Regions from separate parts of the uncultured Zoogloea sp. genome, predicted to be linked through region 1. Evidence: riboswitches for the same ligand, from Rfam matches in the RefSeq annotation. Region 1 holds a riboswitch; the other holds the start of a gene.
The links. Region 1 has a riboswitch for cobalamin ahead of Q0672_RS07480 (ribonucleoside-diphosphate reductase subunit alpha). Riboswitches for the same ligand answer to the same signal wherever they lie in the genome.
Positions count from the first base shown of each region.

Region 2: another riboswitch for cobalamin. It lies ahead of Q0672_RS23040 (cobaltochelatase subunit CobN); the one in region 1 lies ahead of Q0672_RS07480 (ribonucleoside-diphosphate reductase subunit alpha).

Region 1 is NZ_CALAYQ010000055.1:8,053-12,063, reverse strand. It holds gene Q0672_RS07485 (MBL fold metallo-hydrolase) at 1-1,205, opposite strand, end outside; cobalamin riboswitch at 1,391-1,591, shown strand; gene Q0672_RS07480 (ribonucleoside-diphosphate reductase subunit alpha) at 1,737-4,011, shown strand, end outside.
Region 2 is NZ_CALAYQ010000209.1:52,998-57,008, reverse strand. It holds gene Q0672_RS23055 (ATP/GTP-binding protein) at 1-172, opposite strand, end outside; gene Q0672_RS23050 (hypothetical protein) at 184-1,419, opposite strand; gene Q0672_RS23045 (hypothetical protein) at 1,440-1,838, opposite strand; cobalamin riboswitch at 2,142-2,359, shown strand; gene Q0672_RS23040 (cobaltochelatase subunit CobN) at 2,510-4,011, shown strand, end outside.

The DNA of each region.
Region 1 (4,011 bases):
GCCCGCACCGGCACCGGCTCGCCAAAGATATGCACCAGCCGGGCGCCATCCACCAGCCTCCGACCGAGCGTGCCGGCCGCCTGGAAGCCGGCGATCAGCACGCTGCATTCGCTGCGCGGCAGGTTCTCCCGCAGGTGGTATTTGATCCTCCCAGCCTCGCACATGCCACTGGCCGAGATGATGATCGCCCCGCTGCGCACGTCGTTGAGCGCCCGGGAGGCTTCAACGTCGGCCACGAACTCCAGCTTCAGCTTGTTCGGGTGGGCCTTCAGCCACTCAAGCAGATCCCGCGTCTCGCTGTCGAGGAGCGCCGGGTGAGCCAGGGTGATGCGTGTCGCCTCGTTAGCCATGGGCGAATCCACGAACACCTTGAGCGGCTCCAGCCTTCCCTGCCGCACCAGGTCGGCCAGGATGTAGATGATCTCCTGGGTGCGCCCCACCGCGAAGGACGGGATCACCAGGTTGCCGTGGCAGGCCCGGGTGCGGCCGATGGCGGCGATGATCTCCTCCTCGGTCTCGGGCAGGGGGCGGTGCAGGCGGTCGCCGTAGGTGGATTCGATGAGCAGCAGGTCGGCCGACGGGATGATCGTCTCCGGGTCGTTCAGCACCGGCCGGTCGCGCATCCCGATGTCACCGGAGAACACCAGCCGGCGCGGCCGCCCCTCGCCCGCGGCGGTTACCTCCAGCCACGCCGAACCCAGGATGTGCCCCGCATCATGAAAGCGCACCGCGATGCCCGGCGCCGGCTCGATGGTCCTGCCGTAGGGCGCCGGCTGCAGCAGGCCGAGGGTGGTCTGGGCCTGGGCCACGGTGTAGAGCGGCGCTGCCACGCCCCGCTCGCTCCCGCCCCGGCGGTGCTGGTGGCGCAGCTGCCACTCGGATTCCTTCTCCTGGATGTGGGCGCTGTCGGGCAGGAGCACCGCCAGCAGGTCGATGGTGGCGGGCGTGGCGTAGATCGGGCCGCGGAAGCCCAGCACCGCCAGCCGCGGCAGCAAGCCGGAGTGGTCGATGTGGGCGTGGGTCAGCAGCACGAAGTCGATGTCCCGCACGTCAAAGCCGAAATCCAGCGCCCGGAGGTTCTTGGCCCGGGCCTCGCGCCCGCCCTGGAACATCCCGCAATCGACCAGGAAGCGCACATCGCCGGCTTCCACCAGGGTGCACGAACCGGTCACTTCGCCGGCCGCGCCAAAGAAACGGACTCGCATTTTCGCAGCACCTCCTTGACGAATCGAGCATAAACCCGGCCAAGACGGATTGCAATGGCGCGCACTTCGCCGACCTCGCCCCATGCCGCGGACCCGCTGCCGTGGCGGACTAGATATGGGCCTCGACAACCCCCGACAGCCCTACCCGCAGTGCCCCGGCTTGACACGCCGGATACCACCCCCCTACCATCCGCCTCGTCATTGGTTCCCCGCAAGGGGATGAAAAGGGAAGCTGGTGCGAGGCCGTCGCCTCAAATCCAGCACTGCCCCCGCAACTGTAATCGGCGAGTTTCGTGCCCCCCACTGCCACTGGATGCGCTCCGGGAAGGCTGGCACGAGGCGACGACCCGAGAGTCAGGAGACCTGCCATGGCCCATTCCTTCAGTGCTTTTGGGGCGGGGTGTCCCTGAAACGAGGTGTCTTCCTGTCGCCACCGTGCGCCAGCGCCGATTGCAGGGCTTCCGCCCGCGCGTTGGCGCCGGGCGCGGTTCCAGGTCCTCGATTCTCCGCCCCCCAATTCGGAGAATCGCCTTGCTCGCCACCGTTCAGACACCATCCGCATCCGCCAGCGCGTCGGCCATCGCCGCCCTGCAGGTGATCCGCCGCAACGGCGCCGTCGTCGCCTTCAACGCAGACAAGATCGCCATCGCCATGAGCAAGGCCTTCTTGGCCGTGGAGGGCAGCGCCAGCGGCGGCTCGGCCCGGGTCCGGGAGATCGTCGCGCGGCTCACCGACACCGTGCTGCGCGCCCTCACCCGCCGCCTGCCCGATGGCGGCACGGTGTCCATCGAAGACATCCAGGATCAGGTGGAGCTGGCCCTGATGCGCTCCGGCGAACACGACGTGGCCCGGGCCTACGTGCTCTACCGCGAACGCCGCGCCGCCGAACGGGCTGCCGGCATGGCATCCGCGGGCACGCCGACCCTCCACGTGCTGGCCGACGGACGTCGCATTCCCCTCGACACCGACGCCCTGCTCCGCCACTGCGAGGCCGCCTGCGCCGGCCTGGGCAACGAGGTGTCGGCCCACGCCGTGCTCGATCTGGCCCTCCGTAACCTCTACGACGGCGTCCCGCTGGCCGACGTGGACCAGGCGCTGATCCTCGCCGCGCGCAGCCTGATTGAGCGGGAGCCAGCCTACAACCGGGTCACCGCGCAACTGCTCCTCGCCAGCCTCGCCCGGGAAGTCCTCGGCCAGCCGGTGAGCCTGGCCGACCTGCCCGGCCACTACGCCGAGGCCCTGCCGGCCTTCATCCGCACCGGCATCAATGCCGAACTCCTCGACCCGCGCCTCGCCGAATTCGACCTGGGCCGCCTTGGCGCCGCCCTGGTGCCCGAGCGCGACCGGCAGTTTGGCTACCTGGGCCTGCAGACCCTCTACGATCGCTACTTCCTTCACATCGACGGGCGGCGCATCGAGCTGCCGCAGCTCTTCTTCATGCGCGTGGCGATGGGGCTCGCGGTGGGCGAGATTGACCGGGAGGCCCGCGCCATCGAGTTCTACAACCTGATCTCGTCCTTCGATTTCATGTGCTCGACGCCGACCCTGTTCAACAGCGGCACCCGCCACTCGCAGCTGTCGTCCTGCTACCTCACCACGGTATCGGATGACCTGGAAGGCATCTACCAGGCGGTCAAGGAGAACGCCCTGCTGCAGAAGTACGCCGGCGGCCTGGGCAACGACTGGACCCCGGTGCGCGCCCTGGGCAGCCGCATCAAAGGCACCAACGGCCAGAGCCAGGGGGTGATTCCCTTCCTCAAGGTGGTGAATGACACCGCAGTGGCGGTCAATCAGGGCGGCAAGCGCAAGGGCGCGGTGTGCGCCTATCTCGAAACCTGGCACCTGGACATCGAGGAGTTCCTCGACCTGCGCAAGAACACTGGCGACGAGCGCCGCCGCACCCACGACATGAACACCGCCAACTGGATTCCCGACCTGTTCATGAAGCGGGTGATGGACAACGCCGACTGGACGCTGTTCTCGCCGTCGGACGTGCCGGACCTTCACACCCGCTTCGGCGCCGATTTCGAGGCCGCCTACTGCGCCCACGAGGCCCGGGCCGACGCCGGCGAGATCCGGCTCTTCAAGCGCATCCCGGCCGTGCAGCTGTGGCGGCGGATGCTCACCATGCTCTTCGAGACCGGCCACCCGTGGATCACCTTCAAGGACGCCTGCAACCTGCGCTCGCCGCAGCAGCACGTGGGCGTGGTGCGCAGCTCCAACCTGTGCACCGAGATCACCCTCAACACCTCGGACGACGAGACCGCCGTGTGCAACCTGGGCTCGATCAACCTGCTCGCCCACCTGAAGGACGGCGCCCTCGACCAGGACAAGCTCGCCCGCAGCGTGCAGACCGCCATGCGCATGCTCGACAACGTGGTGGACATCAACTTCTACGCCACCCCAAAGGCACGCCGGGCCAACCTGCGCCATCGCCCGGTGGGCCTCGGCATCATGGGTTTTGCCGACTGCCTGTACGCCCTCGGCCTGCCTTACGCCAGCGAAGCCGCGGTGACGTTTGCCGACCAGTCGATGGAGGCCGTGTGCTATCAGGCCTACCGCGCCTCCACCGAACTCGCCCGGGAGCGCGGCCGCTACGGGAGCTTCGAGGGCAGCCTGTGGAGCCGGGGCATCCTGCCGCCCGATTCCCTCGACCTGCTCGCCGCCGGCCGCGGCGGCCAACTGGAGGTGAACCGCGACAGCCACCTCGACTGGCCCGCCCTGCGCGCCCGCATCGCCCGCCACGGCATGCGCAACGCCAACTGCGTGGCCATCGCCCCCACCGCCACCATTTCCAACATCGTCG
Region 2 (4,011 bases), on a different contig from region 1:
CCAGCTTCATCGCGCCGTAGTCCATCGCCACCGTGGTGTTGGGCTTGAGCTCGCGGACTTCGTCGGAGGCGGCGGCGTCAGTGCGTACCGGCGGGATGTCGCTGGCGGCGGTGACGGCGGTGGTCTTGCCGGCGCCGACGGGGCCGGCAAAGATGATCTTGTAGTGGCTCATCAGCGCAGGCCTCAGCCAGCTGCGGCTTCTCCGAGGCGGGCGCCCAGCAGCTTGCCGAGGATGCGCTTGAACAGGCCGCGCATCGGCGGGGCGGCTTCGGCCGGACCGGCGACGACCTGCCGGCTGACGATGCGGGCGGCGGCGAGGGCGGCCGGGTTGGCGGCCAGCTCGACCAGACCGAGGGCGTGGCAGGCGCTGTAGAAGGCGAACACGTAGCGCTGCGGGATGCCCAGCATGCTCACGGTGTCACGCAGGCTGTAGCCGCCCCGCGACCACAGGCCGGCGATGCGCATGGCTTCGGGCGGCACGGCGAGGCGGGTGAGGTTGGGCCAGCTGTGCAGGCGCACCGGGTGATCCAGGCTGGTGCCCCGGGGCAGGCGCCCGCGGGAGGCCCACAGGGCCACGTCCCATTCGAGGGCTTCGAGGGGGCGGCTTTCGAGCGTGTCCATGCGCACGGCGTCGCCGGGCTCGACGCGGCTCATCTTCACCGTGCCGCGGGTGGGCAGCTGGGCCAGGGCGCGCAGGGCGTTGGTGCTGCGGGCCTGGAGCGCCTTGCCGCTCTGCGGGTCGAGGTAGAGGGCGGTGCCGCTGGCGTCGTCGATGCGCATCGGGCGGTGGATTTCCCGGGCGTGGGCGACGGCGCGGGTGATCTCGCCCTGCAGGAACTGGTCCGGGGTGTAATAGATGGCGTTGCGGGCGATCAGGTCGTCGAGATCCACATCGGGCATCGAGCCCACATAGAAGGTGGACAGGCGCTCTTCGAGCTGGCGCAGGAGGGCCACCGGATCGGCGTTGGCGAGGCGCGGCTCGGTGCGGTTGAAGAGCATCTCGACGGGCATTTCGTCGGGGATGCTGTCGGCGTCCTCGAGGGTGCCGGTGTCGATGGCCGCCACGGGGGCTTCGACGACCGGCGCAGGCGGCAGCAGGCGGCGGGCCTGTTCGAGGGCGGCCGAGAAGGCGGCGAGGCCCACCGGCTTGGTGACCGGGATGGTCAGCGGGTCGTTGTCCAGCGGCGCCTTCTGGGTGCTGACGATCAGTGGGCGGCCCGGGTAGAGCAGGCGATGACCTTCGAGGAGGTAGCGGCCCAGGTCGTTGTCGATGTCGATGAAGGCCACGTCGGCGGCGGTTTCATCGGTGATCTGACAGGCACGGGAGTCCACGCGCGAGAGGAATATCTCGAAGGCGTACAGCGAGCGGCTGTCCATGCCGGTGTGGCAGAGGCGGAGCGTAGGCTGGGCGGTCATCATGGTGTTTCTCCCGAAGGCGGTCAGAGGGCCGGGGTGGTCATGCCGACCAGGCCGCGCGTCAATACCGAGCGGCTGGCCGGGGGTTGTACGTTTTCGTCGGCGCGCACGCCGCTGGCGAGGTGGCTGGCGAGGAAGCGGCGCTGGGGCGGGTCGAGCTGCAGGGCGGTCTGCGACAGCATCGCGGACTTCAGGCCGACGCCCCGCTCGGCCAGCACGATGAACAGATCCACCAGGGCGCCGTAGGTCGCGTCGCCGTCGCCCAGCTGCCAGGCGATCAGGATCCGCCGGGTGTGGCTGGTCAGGTCGTCCGGCTGGCGAGCCAGATGCATCTCCAGGTGCGCGAGCAGTCGTCCGGCCTCGCCCCGCAGGTGCAGTATGTTGCTGTCAGGCTGCTGGAAGGCGGGTTCGGGTCGTTCCAAGTCGGAGCCCCTGGCTGGGTGAGTTCGATCACGCCCGATGTCGTGCGTGATATGACGATCGGGCTCGATTATAGGGGGCTCGACGGCGACGAAACCGGCCGCTTTGATTACTTCTGTTATTTATACAGATTTTGACAAAGCTGCCTGTCAAATGCTGACATGCGGCCCGGATTGGGTCTTGATCCGTCCGAAAATCGAGAAAATTTACCCAGCCTTGGCCTGGCGACGCCCCGGGCTGAGGGGGCTCCGACACGCCCGCAGGTGACATCCGGCTTGCCGGGCTGCCGACTTTGTCTTAACCTCGGCGTCCCTGTTCCTCCGGGTGCCCGATCCGCCTTCGCGGAAACGGCCAAACGGGAAGTCCGGTGACGTCGGCGGCAAGCCCTCCGACCATTCCGGCGCAGCCCCCGCTGCTGTAAGCCAGACGACTCCATCCACATGCCACTGGGCACCAGCCCGGGAAGGCGGATGGGGAAGGACGACGGCGAGCCAGAAGACCGGCCCGAGGACATTGTTTCTGCTGAGCCCCGGGGTGCGGGCCTGGCGAGCGAAATGTGTCCGTCCGCCGGCCAGCCCGGCGTCCGTCCTCCTGCCGGCGTGTCCCGCCGCGCGGTTTCGTTCCGTCTTTTCTCGTCCCCGTCCGGCCCGGCGATCCGGCCCATGGAGACGGGATGTCAGGACCACACTCAGGCTTTTGCCGCACCCTCGCTCGCGCCCTGCTCGCCGCGGCCCTGCTGGCCGCGCTACCGGCGAGCGCGGCGACGCTGTTCGGTGTCGTCACCGACCGCGCCGCGCCGGCCGCCGTCGAAGGCGCCCGCAAGCACCTCGCCAGCCATCCCCGCGACCGCGTCGTGCTGCGCACGCCGGCCCAGCTCCTCGCCGCCAGCGATCGCCAGCTGCGCCAGTGGCTCGACGCCGACGCGGTGCTGGCGGTGTCGGTATTCGGCGATCCGGCCCGCCGGCTGGTCGACGCCCTGCCGGCCAGCCGTGCCACCACCGTGCTGGCGATGAACGGCGAGCAGCGCCTGAACCTGCACAGCCGCGGCGCGGCCGGCGCGCTGGCGGATTTCCCCGCCGACACCCTGCGCCAGCTCGCCGCCGAGCAGCCGCCCGCGGAGGCCCTCGATGCCGCCGCCGCTCACCCGCCCGCCGCGGCATGGCTCGCCGCCCGCCGTAGCTGGCAGGCCGGCGGTGCCGACAACCTCGCCGGCCTGTACGCCCACCTGCTCGCCGGCAAGGCGCTCCCGCCGCCGCTGCCCGAACCGGCCCTGCGCCTGCGGGTGGGCGAGGTGGAGCGTACCGACGCCAGCGCTTGGCGATCCGGCCTGCTGCCCGCCGGCCCGGCGCTGGCGGTGCTGGATCTCGCCAACATCGAATCCGGCACCGCCGCGGCGATCTGCGGCGAATCCCGCCGCCAGGGTCTGCCCTGCGCCGAGGTGCTGACCCGCTGGGGCGGCGCCTCGCGGGAGGCCATCGAGCGCCTGCCCGAACTCCTCGCCCCGGCCCGGCCTGCGGCGCTGGTGGTGGTGCAGGACTTTGTGGTCGGCGCCGCCGAGAACCGCGAGGCCGTCACCGAAGCCCTGAAGAAGCTGGATGTGCCGGTCATCAAGGCGATCCGCCTCACCGAGCGCACCGCCACCCAGTGGCGCCTGTCGCCCGAGGGGCTGCCGGTGGATTCGGTGCAGTACCGGGTGGCGTTGCCCGAGCTGCAGGGCATCGGTCAGCCCATCGTGGTGTCGGCGGTGGGGGCGGGGCGAGTTGATCCGCTCACCGGCGTCGAGCTGCGCCGCACCGAGCCCATCGCCGCCGAGATCACCCGGCTGGTGGCCCGCGCCACCCGCTGGCAGCAGCTTCGCGCCAAGGCCAACGCCGACAAGCGGGTGGCCATCGTCTACTACAACCACCCGCCAGGCCGGCAGAACATCGGCGCCGACAACCTGGACGTGCCCGCCTCGCTGTTCGCCATCCTCACGCGCCTGAAGGCCGAGGGCTACGACACCGGCGAGCTGCCCGCGTCGCCCGCGTCGCTGCTCGACGGGATCATGGCCCGGGGCGTGAATCTGCCCGAAGACAAGACCGCGCTGGCCGAGCTCTCCCGCGAGGTGGCCGGTGTGAGCGCCGCCGACTACAAAGCGTGGTTCGCCGGCCTGCCCGAGCGGGTGCGCGGCGAGAT